4 regions of the Pantoea sp. X-Soil-MYKO-1785 genome follow, and region 1 is predicted to be linked to each of the others. Evidence: predicted binding sites of a transcription regulator. Region 1 holds the regulator's gene; each other region holds the start of a gene.
The links. Region 1 encodes PhoB, which activates phosphate uptake and scavenging genes when phosphate is short. Its sites were predicted from a motif close to CTGTCATAAAACTGNCNNAT; they were not measured.
Positions count from the first base shown of each region.

Region 2: the regulator PhoB is predicted to act here: its motif matches at 2,218-2,237, upstream of pstS (phosphate ABC transporter substrate-binding protein PstS).
Region 3: the regulator PhoB is predicted to act here: its motif matches at 2,147-2,166, upstream of AC6I8D_RS21110 (esterase-like activity of phytase family protein).
Region 4: the regulator PhoB is predicted to act here: its motif matches at 3,153-3,172, upstream of glpT (glycerol-3-phosphate transporter).

Region 1 covers NZ_AP036000.1:937,331-943,162, forward strand. Annotated here, with positions in the region: gene AC6I8D_RS04230 (AAA family ATPase) at 1-40, opposite strand, end outside; gene sbcD (exonuclease subunit SbcD) at 37-1,236, opposite strand; gene phoB (phosphate response regulator transcription factor PhoB) at 1,432-2,121, shown strand; gene phoR (phosphate regulon sensor histidine kinase PhoR) at 2,136-3,455, shown strand; gene AC6I8D_RS04250 (PstS family phosphate ABC transporter substrate-binding protein) at 3,468-4,388, shown strand; gene AC6I8D_RS04255 (cobalamin-independent methionine synthase II family protein) at 4,852-5,832, shown strand, end outside.
Region 2 covers NZ_AP036000.1:11,947-17,778, forward strand. Annotated here, with positions in the region: gene glmU (bifunctional UDP-N-acetylglucosamine diphosphorylase/glucosamine-1-phosphate N-acetyltransferase GlmU) at 1-200, shown strand, start outside; gene glmS (glutamine--fructose-6-phosphate transaminase (isomerizing)) at 348-2,177, shown strand; gene pstS (phosphate ABC transporter substrate-binding protein PstS) at 2,343-3,386, shown strand; gene pstC (phosphate ABC transporter permease PstC) at 3,474-4,436, shown strand; gene pstA (phosphate ABC transporter permease PstA) at 4,433-5,323, shown strand; gene pstB (phosphate ABC transporter ATP-binding protein PstB) at 5,368-5,832, shown strand, end outside.
Region 3 covers NZ_AP036001.1:252,050-257,881, forward strand. Annotated here, with positions in the region: gene AC6I8D_RS21095 (LysR family transcriptional regulator) at 1-229, opposite strand, end outside; gene AC6I8D_RS21100 (NAD(P)H-dependent flavin oxidoreductase) at 332-1,294, shown strand; gene AC6I8D_RS21105 (GrpB family protein) at 1,509-2,027, opposite strand; gene AC6I8D_RS21110 (esterase-like activity of phytase family protein) at 2,210-3,568, shown strand; gene AC6I8D_RS21115 (glutathione peroxidase) at 3,934-4,428, opposite strand; gene AC6I8D_RS21120 (VOC family protein) at 4,864-5,256, opposite strand; gene AC6I8D_RS21125 (O-methyltransferase) at 5,468-5,832, opposite strand, start outside.
Region 4 covers NZ_AP036000.1:181,158-186,989, forward strand. Annotated here, with positions in the region: gene pldB (lysophospholipase L2) at 1-764, shown strand, start outside; gene yigL (sugar/pyridoxal phosphate phosphatase YigL) at 817-1,617, shown strand; gene glpT (glycerol-3-phosphate transporter) at 1,667-3,007, opposite strand; gene AC6I8D_RS00840 (carboxylate/amino acid/amine transporter) at 3,384-4,247, shown strand; gene AC6I8D_RS00845 (YehS family protein) at 4,430-4,909, opposite strand; gene metR (HTH-type transcriptional regulator MetR) at 4,993-5,832, opposite strand, start outside.

The sequences.
Region 1 (5,832 bases):
GTGCGTTAAGGTTTTTAAACCGTAGCGTGAGGATCTTCACTGTGGTTCCTCAATGTCGGCCAGCGTCTGGCGGAACAGGGTGGTCATCTGATCGATCTGCTGCGGTTGCAGTTCACTATCCAGCGCCAGGCGACGGGCAAACACCTCTTCCACTTTCAGTTCGCTCAGGGTTTCGTTGTCGAGTCGCGCCAGACTGTGCTGACGCTGCTCGCGGCTGCGGCGCAACAGCAACACTTCCACCGGCAGTTCTGCGGTCAGGGTTTCCACCTGGCGCTGCAGGTCGCTGAGGTACTCCTGAGTAGTGACTTCGATATCCAGCCAGGTCGGTTTTTCCTGCTGCACGCCGCTGAAATCGCTGAGCTGCTGCGCAATCTGTGCCAGTGAGCCTTTCAGTACCTGCATCGGCTGCACCTGCGGCACCACCAGCGGCGTCACCGTTTGCAAACCGCGCGGGGTGAAGTCCAGCAGGAAGACGCTTTTTTCACTGCCCAGTTCATCAAAACTGAGTGCAATCGGCGAGCCGCTGTAACGGATGTGCTCGGTGCCCGCTACCCGCTGAGCGCGATGAATGTGGCCGAGCGCGATGTAATCGACCTCAGGAAAGGCGGCGGCCGGAAAGGCGTCCAGCGTGCCGATATAGATGTCACGTACCGAGTCGCTCTGGCTGACGCCGACGGTGGTGAGATGGCCGGTGGCCACGATTGGCAGAGCCGGGTCCAGCGCCCGCGCGGCAGCCACGCGCTGCTGATAATGATGAGCAATCGCCTCCAGCAGCGAGGTCTGCTTGTCGCGTCCGGACTGGCCGGCGCGGCTGCGCAGGATGTCGCGCGGCCGCAGATATGGAATGGCGCACAGCAGCACGCCCGGCGCGCCCTGACGGGTGGTGAGCAGCAGCACATCGCTGTTGGCCTCGGGCGTGGCGATCACCCGGGTATTCAGGCAGGCGAGCAGTTCGCGTGACTCATTGAGCGTCGCCACCGAGTCGTGATTGCCCGCCAGCACAATCAGCTGACAGCCGCTGGGCTGCAGCGCCACCACAAAGCGGTTGAACATTTCGCGCGCGTAGCTGGGCGGGGTGCCGGTATCGAACAGATCGCCCGCCACGATTAACGCATCCACCTGATGCTGTTCGATCTGGATCAACAACCAGTCGAGAAACGCCTGATGTTCCGCTGCCCGACTCTTGTTGTAAAAGAACTGCCCCAGATGCCAGTCCGCAGTATGAATGATGCGCATAAAACTCCCTGCCGTTGTAATTCGCCCGGCGATTATACTGGCTCTGTGGCCAAAGCGAAAAATTGTCGCTGCGCGGTCATAATTGATTACCACTGGCCTGAATGAGCGGGTATGTTTTTCATAAAAGTGTCACAAATCTGACGCATAATGGCGCCGCGAATCTCAGTGACAGCCGTCATATCAGCAGGAGTAATAATGGCTAAGCGCATTTTGGTTGTGGAAGATGAAGCCCCAATCCGTGAAATGTTGTGCTTTGTTCTGGAGCAGAACGACTATCAGCCAATTGAGGCGGAAGATTATGACAGCGCAGTGGGTAAGCTGATTGAACCCTGGCCCGATCTGATTCTGCTGGACTGGATGTTACCCGGCGGCAGCGGCATTCAGTTTATTAAGCATCTGAAACGCGAAGCGATGACCCGCGATATTCCGGTGATGATGCTAACCGCCCGCGGTGAAGAAGAGGACCGGGTGCGCGGGCTGGAAGTCGGCGCTGACGATTACATCACCAAGCCGTTCTCGCCAAAAGAGCTGATGGCGCGCATCAAAGCCGTCATGCGCCGTATTTCACCGATGGCGGTGGAAGAGGTGATTGAGATGCAGGGACTGAGTCTGGATCCCTCCTCGCACCGGGTGATGTCGGAAACCACGCCGCTGGAAATGGGCCCTACCGAATATAAACTGCTGCACTTCTTTATGACCCACCCGGAGCGGGTTTATAGCCGCGAACAGCTGCTGAACCACGTCTGGGGCACCAACGTGTATGTCGAAGATCGCACCGTCGATGTTCACATTCGCCGTTTACGTAAAGCGCTGGAAGTCTCCGGCCACGATCGCATGGTACAAACCGTCCGTGGAACAGGGTATCGTTTCTCTGCCCGCTACTAAACGGAGTTTTCACCGTGCTGGAACGCCTCTCCTGGAAGAGATTACTGTCAGAACTGCTGCTGGCGTGTCTGCCTGCGCTGCTGCTTGGCCTGCTGTTCGGTTATCTGCCGTGGCTGCTGTTGCTGAGCGTGCTGGCGGTGCTGCTGTGGCATTTCCACAACCTGATGCGCCTGTCGCACTGGTTGTGGCTCGATCGCACCATGACGCCGCCGGCCGGGCGGGCCAGCTGGGAACCGCTGTTTTACGGGCTCTACCAGATGCAGTTACGCAACCGGCGGCGGCGGCGTGAACTCGGCAACCTGATTAAACGCTTTCGCAGCGGCGCTGAGTCGCTGCCGGATGCGGTGATCCTCACCACCGAAGAGGGCACCATTTTCTGGTGCAACGGGCTGGCACAACAGCATCTCGGGCTACGCTGGCCAGAAGATAATGGCCAGAACATCCTTAACCTGCTGCGCTATCCGGAATTCTCGCGCTATATCCGCCAGCGTGACTTCGACAAACCGCTGACGCTGGTGCTGAATAACCAGTACCACATGGAATTTCGCGTTATGCCCTACAGTGAAGGCCAGTGGCTGCTGGTGGCGCGTGACGTCACTCAGATGCATCAGCTGGAGGGGGCGCGGCGTAACTTCTTTGCCAACGTCAGCCATGAACTGCGCACCCCGCTGACGGTGCTGCAGGGCTATCTGGAGATGATGAATGACTCGGTGATGAACGAGCGTTCACGCGGTAAGGCGCTGCATACCATGTCGGAGCAGACGCGCCGCATGGACAGCCTGGTTAAACAGCTGCTGACGCTGTCGCGGATTGAAGCTGCACCGGCGATCGATCTGAAAGAGAAGGTTGATGTGCCGGTGATGCTCCGGCTGCTGCAGCATGAGGCCGCCACCCTGAGCGGCGGACGTCACGACATCCATTTCCATACCGATCCGCATCTGAAAGTGTTCGGCAACGATGAACAACTGCGCAGCGCCATCTCCAACCTGGTCTACAACGCGGTAAATCATACGCCGGAGGGCACGCGCATTGATATCAGCTGGCTGCGCAGCAAGCAGGGCGCAACGTTTCGGGTGTGCGATAACGGGCCGGGCATCGCGGCTGAACATATTCCCCGTCTCACCGAGCGTTTCTACCGGGTCGATAAGGCGCGATCGCGGGCGACCGGCGGCAGCGGGCTGGGGCTGGCGATCGTGAAACATGCCCTGAGCCACCATAATGCGCGGCTAGATATCACCAGCGTGCCGCATCAGGAGACCTGTTTTACCTTTACCCTGCCGGCAAGGTTGATTGTCAGCAGTGGGATGCAGGAGAATGCCTCCATTAATGGCTGACGGATCTGCTTGATGCGCGCACTTGTTTTGTTGATGGTCATTTTATTGCCAGGCATGGCGCTGGCCCAGCCCGGCACGCTGTCGGGCAACCTCAGCAGCGTCGGGTCTGATACGCTGGGCTACCTGATGACGCTGTGGGGCGAGGATTTCAGCCGGCAGGCACCGGGGGTCAATGTGCAGGTGCAGGCTTCCGGTTCGTCGACCGCGCCGACTGCGCTGGCTGCCGGTGCGGCGCAGCTTGGGCCAATGAGCCGCCCGATGCAGGCGGATGAACGGCAGGCGTTTGAAGCGCGCTATGGTTATCCTCCGCTGGCGGTACCGGTAGCGATGGATGCGCTGGTGGTGGTGGTTAATCAACGCAATCCGCTGCAGCAGATTACGCCGCGTCAGCTCGACGCCATTTTCTCGATTACCCGCCTGTGTGGCGCGACATCGGTGCCGCAACGCTGGGGCGATCTCGGCACGCAGGCATCTGAGTGGGTCCGCCGACCGATCCAGCGCTACGGACGCAACTCGGCGTCCGGCACCTGGGGATTCTTCAAGCAGCAGGCGCTCTGTCAGGGCGATTTTCGCAATGACGTAGCCGAATTTCCCGGTTCGGCAGCGGTGGTACAGGCGGTGGCCGGCAATCCACGCAGCATCGGTTACGCCAGTTTTGGCTTCCATCTCAGCGGCGTAAAAATGCTGGCGGTGGTGAACCCTCGGGGTGAGGCTGTAGCACCCGACGCAGAGGCGATCCGCAGTGGTCGTTATCCGTGGGCCCGTCCGCTCTATCTGTACGTCAACAAGGCGCCGGGTCAGCCATTGCCGCCGCTGGTGGCAGCGTTCCTGCAGCAGGTGCTCTCGGTGCAGGGACAGCGACGGGTCAGCGAGGCGGGATATCTGCCACTCTCTGATAGCCAGATGGCGCAGGCGCGCGCGGCGCTTAATTAACCCTTTTCAGGCAGGCATCACGCTTAATCGATCATCTTCAGGCGCGCGTTCTGCATGTGCTTTGCCGGCGCGCGGCGTTTAACCGATCGTCTTCAGGCGCGTATGGCTTTGCTTATCCGCGACCGGCACGCGGCGCTGTATCGGTCGTCTTCAGGCGCGTAACACTTTGCTTAACCGGCGCTGGATGATTCACCTCTGGTCGCACCTTCTGCTCTTCTTAGCTGCTGTAAATATCATCGTCACTGGCGTAACAGACGGCTCTCCTTAGCCGCTGCAAAGCTGGGCAGCAACTCATCTTATCAGCCAACATGAATTTTCTTCATGAGCGGTGAATTTTCTTCTGTTGCAGCGGACGGCGGCACGTGTCATCCTGCGTTCAGACGTATAGCCATCCAGATGGCTATAAATAACAGAGCGCAATTATTTCCTGCTGAAACCACCGGCAGGCGAGACAGGAGTGATCATGCAAAGAAATACCGCCCCGTTCCGTGCTGATACCGTCGGCAGTTTTCTGCGTCCCGCCGCGATTAAGCAAGCGCGTGAGCAGTTCGCCGCCGGTGAAATTGATGCGGCAGCCCTGCGGCAGGTTGAAAATGACGCCATCCGCGATGTGGTGGCAAAACAGCGCGAAAATGGCCTGCAGGTGGTGACCGATGGCGAATTTCGTCGCGGCTGGTGGCACTTCGACTTTTTCTACGGCCTGGATGGCGTGGAAGCGTATGAAGCGGAGCAGGGTATCCAGTTCAACGGCGTGCAGACCAAAGCGCATGGCGTGAAAGTGGTAAGTAAGCTCGGTTTTTCCAGCCATCCGATGCTGGAGCATTTCCGCTTTTTGCAAAGCGTCGCCGGTGATGCAATGCCAAAAATGACCATTCCCAGCCCCAGCGTGCTGCACTTCCGTGGCGGGCGCAAAGTGATCGATGCAGAGGTCTATCCGGACCTGGCTGATTACTTTGACGACCTGGCACAGACTTATAAAGACGCTATTAAAGCGTTTTACGCCGCTGGCTGCCGCTATCTGCAACTGGATGACACCGTCTGGGCGTATCTCTGCTCTGAAGATCAGAAACGCGAAATCCGGGCACGCGGCGACGATCCGGAAGCGCTGGCGCGGACCTATGCTCAGGTGCTGAACAAGGCGCTGGAAGATAAGCCAGCCGATCTGACCGTTGGCCTGCATGTCTGCCGTGGTAACTTCCGCTCAACCTGGATTTCAGAAGGCGGCTACGAGCCGGTGGCGGAAATCCTGTTCGGCAGCGTCAATGTCGATGCCTTCTTCCTCGAATATGACAATGCCCGTTCAGGCGGTTTTGAGCCGCTGCGCTTCATCAAGCCAGGCCATCAGCAGGTGGTGCTGGGCCTGATCACCACCAAATCCGGCGAGCTGGAAGATCCGGCGCAGGTGAAAGCCCGTCTGCAGGAAGCGGCGCAGTATGTCAGCCTC
Region 2 (5,832 bases), 930 kb from region 1:
ATAAATCAAAAACCGTGATTGGCGATAACGTGTTTGTCGGCTCGGACACCCAGCTGGTGGCGCCGGTCAGCGTGGCTGCAGGTGCTACCATTGCGGCGGGCACCACCATTATGAAAGATGTCACCGAAGCGGGACTGGTCTACAACCGCAAAGAGCAGAATCACAAAGCGGACTGGCAGCGCCCACAGAAGAAAAAATAATTTTTAACGGCCCGCATGAAGCGGGCCGATGCAGTGCCAAAACTATAATCCCCACTCTCTACAAGGCTCGGGGAACCGGCAAAGCCGGATATCAGGTCGCATGACAACGAAAGTGGCGAACAGCCATGTAGTCAGGAAAACATCATTATGTGTGGAATTGTTGGTGCAGTAGCACAACGCGATATCGCAGAAATTCTGCTGGAAGGCCTGCGTCGTCTTGAGTATCGCGGATATGATTCGGCCGGTCTGGCCGTGGTCGATCGTCAGGGGCACGTAACGCGCCTGCGACGTTTAGGGAAAGTGCAGAAGCTGGCCGATGCAGCCGAACAGCAGCCGCTGATTGGCGGCACCGGTATTGCCCATACGCGTTGGGCAACGCACGGCGAGCCGTCGGAAGCCAATGCGCATCCGCACGTTTCTGAGCACATCGTTATCGTGCACAACGGCATCATTGAAAACCATGAGCCGCTACGCGCTGCGATGATCGAGCGTGGCTACGTTTTTGCCTCTGAAACCGACACCGAAGTGGTGGCGCACCTGGTTCACTGGGAGCAGAAACAGGGCGGAACGCTGCGTGAAGTGGTGCTGCGCGTCATCCCGCAACTGCGCGGTGCCTATGGCATGGTAATCATGGACAGCCGCGATCCGTCGCTGCTGGTGGCGGCACGCTCCGGCAGCCCGCTGGTGATCGGTCGTGGCGTGGGCGAGAACTTTATTGCCTCCGATCAGCTGGCGCTGCTGCCGGTGACGCGTCGGTTCATCTATCTGGAAGAGGGTGATATCGCGGAAATCAGCCGTCGCGATGTGACCATCGTTGATCGTACCGGTAAACCGGTGACGCGCGCAGAGATCGAATCGACCCTGCAGTATGATGCCGGTGACAAAGGCATCTACCGCCATTACATGCAGAAAGAGATCTACGAGCAGCCGATGGCGCTGAAAAGCACTCTGAGTGGCCGTTTCAGTCACGGCCAGGTCGATCTCAGCGAGCTGGGCGCAGGTGCAGAAGCGCTGCTGGCGCAGGTGGAGCATATCCAGATTATCGCCTGCGGCACCTCGTATAACTCCGGCATGGTGTCACGCTACTGGTTTGAGTCGCTGGCAAACATCCCGTGCGATGTCGAGATTGCCTCTGAGTTTCGCTACCGCAAGTCGGCAGTGCGGAAAAACAGCCTGCTGATCACCTTATCGCAATCGGGCGAAACGGCCGACACCCTGGCAGCACTGCGTCTCTCCAAAGAGCTGGGCTATCTCGGTTCCCTGGCGGTGTGTAACGTGGCCGGTTCGTCGCTGGTGCGGGAATCTGATCTGGCGCTGATGACCAAAGCGGGCACCGAAATCGGTGTTGCCTCGACCAAAGCCTTTACCACGCAGCTGGCAGTGTTACTGATGCTGGTGGCGAAGCTGGGCCGGCTGAAAGGCATGGCGGCGGAAACCGAGCATGAGATTGTCCACGCGCTGCAGGCGCTGCCCAGCCGGATCGAACAGATGCTGGCGCAGGATAAGCTGATTGAAAATCTGGCAGAGGGCTTCTCGGATAAGCATCATGCGCTGTTCCTCGGCCGTGGCGATCAGTACCCGATCGCCATGGAAGGCGCGCTGAAGCTGAAGGAGATCTCCTACATTCACGCCGAAGCCTATGCGGCGGGCGAGCTGAAGCACGGCCCGCTGGCGCTGATTGATGCCGATATGCCGGTGATCGTGGTGGCACCCAACAACGAACTGCTGGAGAAGCTTAAATCCAACATCGAAGAGGTGCGGGCACGCGGCGGTCTGCTGTATGTGTTTGCCGATCAGGATGCCGGCTTCAGCGACAGTGACGGGATGAAGATTATCCCGCTGCCCCACGTGGAAGAGGTGATTGCGCCGATCTTCTATACCGTGCCGTTGCAGCTACTGTCGTATCACGTCGCGCTGATCAAAGGCACCGACGTCGATCAGCCGCGTAACCTGGCGAAATCGGTTACCGTAGAATAACAAAGTGGGCCCGGTCGCGGGCCCGCTTCATTTTTGCCCACTGTCATATAACTGTCATATTTCGTACATTTCATTGTCATCAAACTGTCCTATTTTCCCTCCTGCAGCAATCACTGACTCTTACTAAAACGGCCCCGAGCCTGAATTTTCTCCCCTGGAGGGAACATGACACTGATGCGTAGCACCGTAGCCCGAATCCTCGCCGCCACCTTTGCAGTCAGCGCGGTATCTGCTTTTGCGGCCACCGATCTGACGGGCGCAGGCGGGACGTTCCCGGCGCCGGTTTATGCCAAGTGGGCAGCAGAGTATCAGCAAGCCACCGGTAGCAAAGTTAACTACCAGGGCATCGGTTCATCTGGCGGCGTGAAACAAATCATCGCCAAAACCGTCGATTTCGGTGCGTCCGATGCGCCAATGAAAGATGAAGATTTGCAGAAAAATGGCCTGTTCCAGTTCCCGACGGTGATCGGCGGCGTGGTGCTGGCGGTTAACCTGCCGGGCATCAAATCAGGTGAACTGACGCTGGACGGTAAAACCGTCGGCGACATCTACCTCGGCACCATCAAAAAGTGGAACGATCCGGCGATCGCTAAACTCAATCCAGGCGTAAAACTGCCAGAGACGAATATCAACGTGGTGCGCCGCGCTGATGGTTCAGGTACCTCATTCGTTTTCACCAGCTACCTGGCGAAAGTGAATGAGGCGTGGAACAGCAAAATTGGTAAAGGCAACACCGTAAACTGGCCGGTCGGTCTGGGTGGCAAAGGCAACGACGGCGTGGCCGCGTTTGTCCAGCGTCTGCCGGGTTCAATCGGCTATGTGGAATATGCCTACGCCAAACAGAACAACCTGACCTACACCAAACTGATGGACGCTGATGGCAAGCCGGTCGCACCGAGCGAAACCAGCTTCAGCAACGCGGCGAAAGGCGCAGACTGGAGCAAATCTTTCGCTCAGGACCTGACCTTCCAGAAAGGTGCGGATGCCTGGCCTATCTCTTCCACCACCTTTATCCTGGTTTACAAAGATCAGGCTAATGCGGCCAAAGGCAGCGAAGTGCTGAAGTTCTTTGACTGGGCGTACAAAAACGGCAGCAAAACCGCCACCGCGCTGGATTATGCCGCCCTGCCTGAAAGCGTGACCGAGCAGATTCGCGCTGCCTGGAAAGCCAATATCAAAGACAGTTCTGGTAAGGCGCTTTATCAGTAATTGACCGACCCTGGCCGGACTCCGGTTCGGTCAGACCCAACGGGCGGCGTACTGCCGCCCTGTTAACTCCTGAAGACTGAGACTTCTATGGCTGCAACCAAGCCGGCATTCAAAGCCCCAGGCAAGCAAGGTGACAGAATATTTGGTGCGCTGGTCAAGCTTGCCGCACTGATCGTCCTGTTGCTGATGGGCGGCATTATCGTCTCCCTGATCATCTCCTCGTGGCCAAGCATTCAGAAGTTTGGTTTCTCCTTTTTGTGGACCAAAACCTGGGATGCCCCCAACGAACAATTTGGTGCGCTGGTACCGATTTACGGCACCCTCGTCACCTCTATCATCGCGCTGATTATTGCCGTGCCAGTCAGTTTTGGTATCGCGCTGTTCCTGACCGAACTCGCGCCAGGCTGGCTGCGTCGCCCGCTGGGTACCGCCATTGAGCTGCTGGCCGCCATCCCCAGCATTGTCTACGGCATGTGGGGCCTGTTCGTGTTTGCGCCGCTGTTTGCTGAATATTTCCAGACGCCGGTCAACGACGTGATGTCAGGCATTCCGATTGTCGGTGAGCTGTTCTCCGGCCCGGCATTCGGTATCGGTATTCTGGCCGCTGGCGTGATTCTGGCGATCATGATCATCCCCTACATCGCCTCCGTGATGCGCGATGTGTTTGAGCAGACGCCGGTGATGATGAAAGAGTCGGCCTACGGCATCGGCTGCACCACCTGGGAAGTGATCTGGCGCATCGTGCTGCCGTTCACTAAAAACGGCGTGATTGGTGGCGTGATGCTGGGGCTGGGCCGCGCACTGGGTGAAACCATGGCGGTGACCTTTATCATCGGTAACACCTACCAGCTCGACAGCCCGTCGCTGTTTATGCCGGGCAACAGCATCACCTCCGCCCTCGCCAATGAGTTCGCTGAAGCGGAGTCCGGCGTGCATGTGGCGGCGTTAATGGAGCTGGGCCTGATCCTGTTTGTGATTACCTTTATCGTGCTGGCGATTTCAAAACTGATGATTATGCGGCTGGCGAAAAGTGAAGGAGCGCGATCATGACCACCATTGAAGTTCAGGCGCGCGCCGAACTGGACGCGTCCCGTCGTAAGATGCAGTCCTGGCGCAGCACCAAAAACAAGATAGCGCTGACGCTGTCGCTGCTGACCATGGCATTTGGTCTGTTCTGGCTGGTGTGGATCCTGTTCACCACCGTATCACGCGGCCTTGATGGCCTATCGTGGTCGCTGTTCACCGAATCAACGCCGCCACCGAACACCGCCGGCGGCGGTCTGGCGAACGCCTTAGCGGGCAGCGGATTACTGATTTTCTGGTCGACCTTCTTCGGCACGCCACTGGGCATCATGGCCGGTATCTATCTGGCGGAATATGGCCGTAAATCGTTTCTGGCGGAGGTGATCCGCTTTATTAACGACATTCTGCTGTCGGCACCGTCGATTGTGGTCGGACTGTTTGTCTACACCATTGTGGTGTCACAGATGCAGCACTTTTCCGGCTGGGCCGGGGTGATTGCGCTGGCGCTGTTGCAGGTGCCGATCGTGATCCGTACCACCGAGAACATGCTGCGGCTGGTGCCGGACAGCATGCGTGAAGCGGCTTACGCGCTGGGCACGCCGAAGTGGAAGATGATCTCCGCCATCACCCTGAAGGCGTCGGTCTCCGGCATTATCACCGGGGTATTGCTGGCGATTGCCCGCATCGCTGGCGAGACCGCACCGCTGCTGTTTACTGCGCTGTCGAACCAGTTCTGGAGTACCGACATGATGCAGCCGCTGGCGAATCTGCCGGTCACCATCTTTAAGTTCGCCATGAGCCCGTTCGCCGAATGGCAGAGCCTGGCCTGGGCGGGTGTACTGATTATTACCTTGTGCGTGCTGCTGCTGAATATCGTCGCGCGGGTGATTTTTGCCAAAGGTAAACACGGTTAACTTCCGGCGCTGCCCTGCGCGGCGCCGTATAAGAGAGACGAGCAATGAGTATCGCGACTGCATCAGCCGATAAAATTCAGGTCCGTAATCTGAACTTCTATTACGGTAAGTTTCATGCGTTAAAGAATATCAATCTGGATATCGCCAAAAATCAGGTTACCGCGTTTATCGGGCCATCCGGCTGTGGTAAATCGACCCTGCTGCGTACCTTCAATAAAATGTACTCGCTCTATCCGGATCAGCGGGCTGAAGGCGATATCCTGCTGGACGGCGACAACATTCTGGCGGCGCAACAGGATATCGCGCTGCTGCGCGCCCGGGTTGGCATGGTGTTTCAGAAGCCGACGCCGTTTCCGATGTCGATTTATGACAACATCGCCTTCGGTGTTCGCCTGTTTGAGAAGCTGTCGCGTGCCGATATGGATGAACGTGTTCAGTGGGCGCTGACCAAAGCCGCGCTGTGGAATGAAACCAAAGACAAGTTGCATCAGAGCGGTTACAGTCTCTCC
Region 3 (5,832 bases), on a different replicon from region 1:
CTTCCAGCAGTTCGACGCCCAGACGGGCCTGTTCAAAAAATTGTTGCCCGCGATGGGTGGGTTTTACCCCCTGTCGTGAGCGTTCCAGCAGTTGCACCTTCAGGGCCTGCTCAAGCTCATTAATCTTGCGGCTCAGGGTGGAGATCGGCACGCCCATTCTGTCACTGGCCGCCGAAAAACTGCCGGCATTCACCACGGCGATGAACAATTTCGTAGCGTTAAAATCCACTGTGTTTTCCATATATGGGCATCAGGTTTCTATTTTTGACGATTCCTTTCCATTATGTAAAGCGTAACATTTTGCCTGTGTAATTTTCTGCAGGAGCAAAAAATGAATAATCGCGTCACTAAAATCCTGAATATTCGCTATCCGCTGATACAGGCACCGTTGTACTTCCTGACCAATGCGGAACTGGTCGCTGCCGTTTCAAATGCTGGTGGGCTGGGTACGCTGGGTCCGCACGCCGGTCAGCAAAGCCTGCCGGGCTCACGTTATGTGGCACTGGACCGCATGCGGGAAGAGATCAGAAAAGTGAAAAAGCTGACCAGCAAACCCTTTGCTGCCACCGTGATCAACGGCCCGGCCATGGATTTTTGGCGGCCCACCGCAGAAATGCTGGTTGAAGAAGGCGTGGAAGTGGTGCTACTCAATGAGCTGCTGGACGCTGAAATTTTTGATTTCTTTAAAAGCCACGGCATAAAAATCCTTTATCGCGCCCTGACGCCGACCATCGCTAATTCAAAAGAAGCCGAGCGATTAGGGGCTGACATCATCATCGCCACCGGATTTGATGAAGGAGGCACCGTGCCAACCCGGGTGATTGGCACCTTCAGCATCGTTCCGATGATCGCGGATAGCGTAAAAGTCCCGGTCATCGCCGCCGGCGGTATTGGTGATATCCGTGGCGTGCGTGCTGCCCTGGCGCTGGGAGCGGAAGGGGTTTATGCCGGCAGCCTGTTTTTAACTGCAGACGAGAACCCCGCCGCTGACAAGGTTAAACGGCTGATTGTCGACTCAACGGCGGAGGAGTTACTGCTGTTCCGCACGCTGCCGGCTTATTACCGTACTTTACCCACCGATCTGAGCCCTGCACTGGCAGAACTGGATGCGCAGGGCACCGATCGGGACGCCATGTTCAAAGCGATGAACGGCTATCACTCGCTGTGGCAGGCCATGAGGCTCGGCAATTTTGACCAGGGCATCGTGTCCACCGGGACCGGTATTTCCGTCATCAAATCCATTCGTCCGGCGGCAGATATTGTTTCTGAACTTATGCAGGACTTCAAAGAGTAACAGCGCACCGTTAACGCCATTACTCAACAGACTGACCGCGACGCCTGAAAGAGTCAGGGCAGGGTAAGGTGGCAGAGGGGAAAGCGGGTGATGACTGCAGCAAGCGAAGCGTGTCAGATACCACAGCCAGGACAAGACAAACGAGGCGTGAGCTGAACAATGCTGACCATAGCCACAGCCACAGCCATTCACCCTGAGACCCGGACGACTGGCTCTATATCTGACGCTGCGGATCAATCAGCGCCAGCTGCAGATGATGCTCTATAAAGTCTGCTTTGAATGCGCTATAGCGATGCGCATCGTTGTTATACAGCGATGCTGCCGCGCGCTTTATCCCGGCATATTTTTCGGCGATATCGCTGTTTTTCCTCAGGTAATCACGGAAAGCAAGATGTCTTAATATCTGTGTATCGCCGACTGCAAACGCATGTAGCTGATGGCTGCGCCTGTCACCACCCTTAATGAAGTAGCGTCGCCCTGCAATTCCGTTCTCACCGCGCGCAACGTATCCGGCGCGGGCCATTGCAGAGCGGTATTTATCCAGTGGGTTGATATCGTACACTTCCAGCAGTATATCGATAACGGGTTTTGCTGCGAGGCCAGGCACCGCCGTACTGCCAATATGATGAATATCTTTAACTATCTCACCTAAAAATGTCTTTATTAAGGCACTTTCTGCCTTAAACATTTCCGGCCACTGTTTATCGTACGGGACCACAACAACTGACCGCATAGCTAGCTCCTCTTTGCCCGATGCTATTTACCCTGTCACAGAAATATACCTTCATCCCCGCACCATCCCGCTTCTTAACGAGGTGAAATCAAGCTGTTAGCCGCCTAAGTTTGCCGGGCATATCATTTAACTGTCATTTGTCTCCCTTAAGATGTCAGTTTTCCTTCATGGACGTTAACATTATGAAAATAAAAATCATTGCCTTGATTCTCGGTTGTGCGCTCTCTTTATCAACGTTAGCGGCACAGCCTCAGGCTGAGCACTATATTGTCAGTTTTCCCGAAGGTACGCGCGTAAGCTACAGCGGCGCTTTCGCCAGCGCGTTTCCACAGGGTTTGCCGGTAGGGATCGGCTCCGGCTTGCTGTTTACCGGCAAGCAGGGCGACGCGCTCACCTTCGAAACCGTCACCGATCGCGGACCGAATGCCGACTCGCCTGATGTGGGTAAAAAGGAGGCGAAAATTTTCGTTACGCCAGACTTCGCCCCGCTGCTGATGAAGATTCGGGTGCAGAACGGCAAAGTGGAGGCCACGGATGCCCGGCCGCTGCATGACGAGAAGGGCAATGTGAACGGCTTACCGCTACAGGATGGCGTCATCGGCTCAACCAATGAAGTCGCGCTCAGCGATACCCTGAAAGTGCTGCATGGCGATAACCGGGGTCTGGATACGGAAGGCATTACGCCTGACGGCAAGGGCGGATACTGGCTGAGCGATGAGTATGGCCCGTTCCTGATTAACGTTGATCAGCGCGGTAAGATTCTGGCGATTCACGGGCCGCAGGCCGCGGAAGGAGAGAAATCGATCGCCGGTGGTCTGCCGAATATTCTTAAGTGGCGCCAGCCAAATCGTGGCTTTGAAGGCCTCACCCGCATGCCGGATGGCCGTATTATCGCCGCGGTGCAGAGCACGCTGGATATCGAGGGTAAAAGTAAAAAGCAGGCGCGCTTTACCCGCCTGGTCAGCTTTGATCCGGCGACCGGGAAAACCGCGATGTTTGGTTACCCCATCGACAGCGAGGCTTACGCTAAAAACAGCGACGCGAAAATTGGCGATATCGTGGCGATCGACAATCAGCATATCCTGCTGATTGAACAGGGCAGCAGCAAAGACGACGCAATGCGTAACCTTATTTATAAGGTGGATCTGAGCCGGGCTACCGATCTTGCCGCATTCGATAAGCCTGACGACTACCCGGAGTTTGACGATGAGAACACGCTGGCGCAGCGCGGCATTAAGCTCGCGGCTAAAACGCGGGTGGTCGATTTACGTCAGCTCGGCTGGCAGCAGGAGAAGGCCGAAGGGCTGGCGCTGATTGACAATAAAACCCTGGCGGTGGCTAATGACAATGACTTTGGCGTGAAAACGGTGATGAATAAGCCGGTTGAAGGCAAGAAGCGCAAGGATTATCGGGTGAACGAGCAGGGGACGCTGACGGTCGATGATAAGCCGGTGGCCACCACTATCGGCCTGAAGCCGCTGGAGAAACCCGAGTCAGATAGCGAGTTGTGGATCGTAACGCTGGCGGAACCGCTGAAATAAAGCTTCTCCTCACTCCAGGCTGTCTCCGTTAATCGCATCACGGATTGTAAAAGAGCCGGATTCAGCCTGGCTTTAGCGTCGCCAGATAATACCCGCCGCTTTATCATCAGGTGAGGCAGTACGCCGCTCTGCGTTTAACCGGTCAGACGTCCCTTCACCGTGTTGCCGTTGGGTTTAGCCATGCAACAGCGTGGCATTCAACAGCAGCAGCTCACTTTTTTAACGCTGTTACCCCGGCCGTCTATGTTACAGACAGCGCTGCGGCCGCTAATAAACATGCGGTGGCAGCGCTTGCGCGAGGCGCGAAGGTCGCCTTATCCAGCCGGAATCCGCGTGCCGCAAGATCTTAAAGCGAATGGCTGAAACTAAGGTTTTGCGTCGGTTTCAAGCGCAGCCAGAATGGCGGCTTCCATTTTCTGCGGGGTAGTGATCGGTGCAAAACGCCTGAGCGGTTTGCCGTTACGTCCGATCAGGAACTTGGTGAAGTTCCACTTGATCCGACCCCCCAGCACGCCGGGCAATTGGTCTTTCAGGTACCGAAACAGCGGGTGCGCGGCGGCTCCATTGACGTCTACTTTCTCAAACATCGGAAAGCTCACGCCGTAGTTGATCTGGCAGGTCTGGGTGATTTCGTCGGGCCCGCCGGGTTCCTGCTTTCCAAACTGGTTGCAGGGAAACCCAAGCACCACCAGACCCTGGTCAGCGTATTTCTTATACAGCGCCTCAAGGCCTGCGTATTGCGGCGTGAAGCCACAATGGCTGGCGGTGTTAACCACCAGAACCACCTTGCCAGCATAGTCGGCCATCGGGACAGGCTGGCCACGCAGGCTGGTGGCAGTCAGTTGATGAAAAGGGGTCATGACGGCATCCTCAAAGCAGAATTATTTGACGTCGACAGTGCAACGTCGTGCGATGCTGCACGCGCTGTGAGGCGGGGCGAGCAGCAGATATTATGACGTCAGGCTTTACGGCAAGGTCAATGAAGTCGGCGGTTATGCTGGCTTCAGTCTGGTAACAAGCCTTTTTGGCCCCGCCACTCTGCTCTGTTCGCGTGCTCATACTGTAGGCGATACCTATTGATCGCGCCGAATAACAAGGTGACCGGGACTGACCTGCGGCCCGGAGTTTAACGCACCCTCATCTGACCCGTGTCCATTTTTGCCACCAAACCTGGCATTTTTTCCTCATCCTGCTGCTATGTGTCTGGAACGGAGGTGAGCTGCTCGACGCTGTTTTTTGCTGGCTGCTGAGCAGAGGCAGGCCTGGCGCGTGTGGAAGGGCTAACAGCGACATTCTCAGGCAACGTTGCTCAGTATCTGTTTTGCCTGAATGTAATCGTAAGAGGTCACTTCAATCTTGTTGTCACTAAGATCGCTAAAGTACACCGACATCGAAACATCGTGGTCATTTATGGTGAAAGGGATTTCATTGTGTTTGAGGCGGGGTAATAGGGAGCTAAAAAAGGGGGCTTCCACGCCGAACGCCATGGTATGGCCAGGATGCTGAGATTTTCTCAGGAATAGAGAAAGCGATGCGCCATGATTCCTTATCACCAGCGGTCCACCCTGGTCGTACCAGAAGGTGAGCGCGCTATCGCGTGAAAATCCGAGGATAGCGTTATACCAGTTTTCTGCCTGCGAAATATCCTCAACGTAAACATGTATATGATCAATATTGGCGATCTTCATACTCTGTCTCCCTGCGGTGTATTACCGGCAATACTCGCTGAAGTATGACGAATAAACCATCCGCAACGTGCCTGATAGTCCTCACCCCGCACGTGCGATCAAATTTCACTGTCACTCAGATTGAAACGATGGCGCTATTTCATCTGAAGCAACGCTTTAAACACCGGTCAAAATCCGCCGGACATCAATAATTTTTTAGTGAGAATATCAATCACAGGGTCTTAACGATAGCTATGACAAAGCCGTCCCATCCCTTTTCGCCCACAGTCTGTATGGCGGTGGCTTCAAGGCGCTGATCCTCCGATATCATTTGAATAAACTTGCGGAGCCCTTTTACGTTAGGATCTTCATTATCGGCATCAAGGACTTTACCGCCACGCACCGTGTTATCGCCAACAATAACCGTACCAGGTTTCGACAGTTTGATTGCCCATTCCAGATAATGTGGGTTATTCACTTTATCGGCATCAATAAAAATAAGATCAAAGGGGCCGCTAAGCGTGGGCAAGAGATCCAGTGCAGCACCGGTGAGCAGTTTAACGCGCTCAGTAAGTCCTGCCTTATCTATATTCTGAC
Region 4 (5,832 bases), 760 kb from region 1:
TGTTCCACTGCGGTTTTGACGTGGTGATCCTCGATCATCGTGGTCAGGGCCGCTCCGATCGTCTGCTGGAAGATTCACACCGCGGCCACGTGGCAGAATTCGCGCATTACGTCGACGATCTGGAAACGCTCTACCTGAAAGAAATTGTCAGCGGCCACTATCAGCAGCGCTATGCGCTGGCCCACTCAATGGGCGGGGCTATTTTAACGCTGTTTCTGGCGCGACAGCCGCAGGCGTTTCATGCTGTTGCGCTGGTGGCACCGATGTTTGGTATCGCGCTACCGTTGCCTTCATTTCTGGCGCACCGCATCCTCGACTGGGCTGAGAAACGTCCGTCGCTGCGCGACGGTTACGCGCTGGGTACCGGACGCTGGCGGGCGCATCCGTTTGGCATTAACCGGCTGACGCACAGCGCCGAGCGTTATCGGCGCAGCCTGCGTTTTTATGCGGACGATCCGGCGATTCGCGTCGGTGGCCCGACTTATCATTGGGTGCGCGAAGGCATTCATGCCGGGCGCAACATTATCAGTCAGGCCGATAAAATCACCACGCCGCTGCTGCTGCTGCAGGCCAGCGACGATCAGGTGGTGGATAATCGTTCGCAGGATCTTTTTTGTGCCGCCATGGCGGCGGCGGGTCATCCGTGCGAAGGCAACAAACCGCGGGTGATCAACGGTGCGCGTCATGAGATCCTGTTCGAAAAAGACGACATGCGCGCCGAAGCGCTTAATGCAGTGATCGACTTTTTTTCATCGCATCGCTGACGTTCATTATCCGACTGGCCACGGCCAGCAGAATCAGATACCCGAGGTTTTCATGTACCACATCGTTGCATCCGATCTGGATGGCACGCTGCTTTCTCCCGAACATCGCCTGACGCCTTTTGCGCGTGAAACGCTGCAACAGCTGGTGGCAAAAGATATTCACTTCGTTTTCGCCACCGGTCGCCATCATATTGATGTCGGACAGATGCGTGACAGCCTGGCTATCCCGGCGTATATGATCACCTCAAACGGCGCGCGGGTACATAACGCCCAGGGGGAGCTGGTGTTCAGCCATAATCTGGATGAAGACATCGCTAACGACCTGTTTGGTCTGCAGTATCATCACAGCGATATTCTGACCCACGTCTACCGTGATGATGAGTGGTTTGTCAGCCGTTCACGTCCCGCTGAGCAGGACTATTTCCGTGAATCGGTATTCAACTATCAGGTATATGAACCGGGTTTGTTGCCGACGGATAACATCAGTAAGGTCTTTTTTACCTGCGAAGATCCTGAGCATCTGATCCCGATGGAGCAGGCGATTGAAGCGCGCTGGGGCGATCGGGTCAACGTCAGTTTTTCACTGCCTACCTGCCTTGAAGTGATGGCGGGCGGCGTATCGAAGGGACATGCACTGGAAGCCGTGGCGAAGCAACTGGGCCATACGCTGCATAATTGCATCGCCTTTGGCGACGGCATGAATGATGTTGAGATGCTGAGCATGGCGGGTAAAGGGTTCATCATGGACAACGCCCACCAGCGGCTGAAAGACCGGTTGCCAGCGCTGGAAGTGATCGGTTCAAATGCCGACGATGCGGTGCCGCAGACGCTGCGTAATCTCTACCTTTCCTGATAATGCAGCGCGAAAAAAGGGCCGGTTAACCGGCCCTTTTTCATTGCCGTCAGAGCAGTTTTTGTTTGTGTTTGTGCTCGCTGACCATGGTGAGTAACAGCAGGATCACCGCCAGTACACAGCCAGCAATCATCACCAGGAAGCCGCCGTCCCAGCCAAAGTAGTCGACGGTATAGCCGACAATGGCGCTGGCCGCGACGGAACCGCCCAGATAACCAAACAGACCGGTAAAGCCCGCAGCGGTGCCGGCGGCCTTCTTCGGTGCCAGTTCCAGCGCGTGCAGACCAATCAGCATCACCGGGCCGTAAATCAGGAAGCCAATCACGATCATACAGGCCATATCAACGCCGGGATTGCCCGCCGGGTTCAGCCAGTAAATCACGGTGGCGATGGTGACCAGCGTCATAAAGAACACCCCGGTCGCGCCACGGTTACCCCGGAACACTTTGTCCGACATCCAGCCACACAACAGCGTTCCCGGAATGCCGGCATACTCATACAGGAAGTAGGCCCAGGAGGACTTATCCAGTGTGAAGTGCTTCACCTCTTTCAGGTAGGTCGGTGACCAGTCCAGAATGCCGTAGCGCAGCAGGTAGACAAACACGTTTGCCAGGGCGATGTACCACAGCAGTTTATTGGGCAGTACATATTTCATGAAGATCTGCTTAGCCGTCAGCTCTTCTTCATGGCTGGCATCGTAATCCGGCGGATAGTCGTTTTTGTATTCTTCAATCGGCGGCAGACCACAGGACTGCGGTGTGTCGCGCATCAGGGCAAAGGCGATGAACGCCACCAGGATGGCACCAAAGGCCGGCATGTAGAGCGCCGCTTTCCAGTCGTTGAACCACGCCATACCGAGCAGAAACAGCAGTGGCGGCAGGCCGCCGCCGACGTTATGGGCGCAGTTCCACACCGAGACAATGCTGCCGCGCTCCTTCTGTGACCACCAGTGCACCATGGTCCGTCCGCACGGTGGCCAGCCCATTCCCTGGAACCAGCCACAGATAAACAGCAGCACGAACATCACCATGATGCTGGAGGTGGCCCACGGCACAAATCCCATAAATAGCATCACCGCAGCGGCCAGGATCAGCCCGGCCGGTAAAAAGACGCGCGGATTCGAGCGATCGGAAACTGAGCCCATGATGAATTTTGAGAAGCCGTAGGCGATGGAAATGCCTGACAGGGCGAAGCCGAGGTCGCCACGTGAAAAGCCTTGCTCCACCAGATACGGCATGGCAAGCGCAAAGTTTTTTCTGACCAGATAGTAGGCGGCGTAGCCGAAAAAGATCCCGATGAAAATTTGCCAGCGCAGGCGACGGTAGAGCGGATCAACGCGATCCGCGGCCACCTGCGGCTGACGGGGTGCAGGTTTAAAAATACTCAGCATCAGTGAGGCCCTCCAGGGCACTTTATGGTTTTTACATTCCCAGTGGTTGGGTCAAAAAAAGACAAGAAGAAAATGGCGGCGTGATGTTCCATTTCGCGCAAAGAATAAAAGTAGTGACGCGACGTTACTGTGATGTGTGACACATTTGTTACACTTTTATTACAGTTAAGAGCGATAGTGATCATCATATGGTTTATTTCGCGCATTTTGCACGGCAGGCGGGCGTAAAAAGAGAAGGTGATGCTAACGGGCAATAATGAAGCTATCGCCGGATGAATTTGTTTGGCTGGTAAGTGACCAGATGTAAACCAGATAGTGCAGCCGCCCGGCAGCACATTGTTTACACTGTCGCTCTGTTAATTTCGGGGTCGTTACCGTGTTCTTATTGATCATTACCACTATTCTGTGGGCTTTTTCGTTTAGCCTGATTGGCGAATATCTTGCCGGTCAGGTGGACAGCTGGTTCTCCGTGCTGATGCGACTGGCGCTGGCCGCGCTGGTCTTTTTGCCGTTCCTGCGCTGGCGCGGCTATCGCCCCTCAACGCTGCTGCTCTATATGCTGGTAGGGATGTTGCAATTAGGGGTGATGTACCTGCTGAGTTTTGAAGCCTACCTCTACCTCAGCGTGTCTGAGTTCCTGCTGTTTACGGTGATGACGCCGCTTTATGTCACTCTGATTTATGATCTGATCAGTCGCCGTCCGCTGCGGGTCGGCTATATCTTCAGCGCCCTGCTGGCGGTGGCGGGTGCGGCCATCATTCGCTATGACAAAGTCAGCGATAACTTCTGGACTGGCCTGTTGCTGGTGCAGCTGGCAAACATCTGCTTTGCTGCCGGTATGGTGGGCTATAAGCGCCTGCAGGAGACCCGTCCGATGCCGCAGCACACCGCCTTCTCCTGGTTCTATCTGGGCGCGGTGGCGATCGCGGTAATCGCCTGGTTTGCCTGGGGCAATCCGCAGAAATTACCCACCACCTCGCTGCAGTGGGGCATTCTGGTGTGGCTGGGCGTGGCCGCTTCGGGCCTGGGCTACTTTATGTGGAACTATGGTGCGACCCAGGTCGATGCCGGCACGCTTGGCATCATGAACAACATGCACGTGCCTGCTGGCCTGCTGGTTAACCTGGCCATCTGGCAGGAGAAACCGCACTGGCCGAGCTTTATTGCGGGCGCGCTGGTGATCCTCGCCTCGCTGTGGGTGCATAAGCGCTGGGTGGTGGGGCGCGGTGACCGATCATAAACAGGGCTGTTGCATGGGGGCGGCCTCCCGGGCTGGCGCGTCCGATCGCGAAGGAATCTCACATCCCTGTGGATCGTCCGGGCCAGGGATGGCGAGGCCGTGCTGCATGGATGCAGGCTTTCTTTGCGATCAGGTGCGCCACTGCTGACCACGCAGGTACCCGAAGCGATCGGCAACAGAAGTTAAGCTGGCTTTCCACTCTTCGGACGCTGGATCATCGCCAGCCCTTTCAGGAAGTTGCGCAGAATCTGATCACCGCATTCGCGATAGTTCTTATGGTCAGGCTTGCGGAAAATTGCACCGATTTCCGCCTGCGAAACGGTAAAGTTCACGCGCTTCAGTACCTCAGGAATATCGGTGGTTTTCAGATCAAAGGCGATGCGCAACTTCTTCATAAAGATATTGTTATTCATCTTGCGCTCAATCGACGGGGCGGGCATCTCTTCGCTTTTACCGCGACGGTAGAAGATCAGGCCATTCAGGAAATAACCCATCAGCACATCGGGGCAGGGACGGAACGCCGCATCTTCATCTTTTTTCAGCCACGCCTGAATATCCGTCTGTGGGACTTCACACTGCGCCAGCGCAAAAATTTCCACCATTTTGGCATCGCTCAGATCGAGCATGTAGCGCACGCTGCGCAGAATATCGTTGTTAGTCATGGTGAGATCTTCTCATGGTCAGTCGACAGGCTGCGCATTATAGGGGATTTTGCCCACCGCCGCGCAGGTTTGTAGCCGCCGACTTAACGCTGCAATATCGCACCGGGCTGTAGCGCATCGCGGACAAAAGGCAGATGTTCACAGGCATGCTGACGGGCAAAGCGGATAAAGGCTTCCAGCACCGGCTGACGCTGCTCGCCATCGCGCACCGCGGCATAAAGACGGCTCCACAGCCCGTCACCCAGCGTTTTGGTCACCACCAGTCCCTGCTTCTCAAAACTCTCTACCACCCAGTGTGGCAGCGCGGCAATGCCCATACGAGCAGAGACCATCTGAATCATCAGCAGGGTGTTATCCACGTTTTTCAGCGCCGGGCTGACGCCGGCCGGTTGCAGAAAGTGACGCCAGATATCAAGGCGCTGACGCTGCACCGGATAGATCATCAGCACCTCATCGGCCAGATCCTCAGGGGCAATATGTTCAACCTGCGCCAGCGGGTGATCCGGTGCCAGCACCAGCCGAACTTCAAAATCAAACATCGGCGAATAGAACAGCCCGGAGCGTGCCAGGATGTCGGAGGTCAGCACCACATCCAGCTCGCCCTGCTGCAGCGCAGGCTGAGGATCAAAGGTGACGCCTGATTTGAAATCCATCACCACCTGCGGCCAGCTCTGACGGAAATTATCCAGCGCCGGCGTCAGCCACTGGATGCAGCTATGGCACTCAATCGCCACCCGCAGAGTGGTCTGCTGCGGCTCATGACAGGCCTGCAATGCTTGCTGAATCTGCGGCAGCACCTGTTCGGCCAGCTGCAGCAGGATGTCGCCCTGTGGCGTGAAGCGCAGCGGCTGACTTTTACGCACGAACAGGCGGAATCCCAGCCGCTGTTCCAGATCGCTGAACTGGTGGGACAACGCCGATTG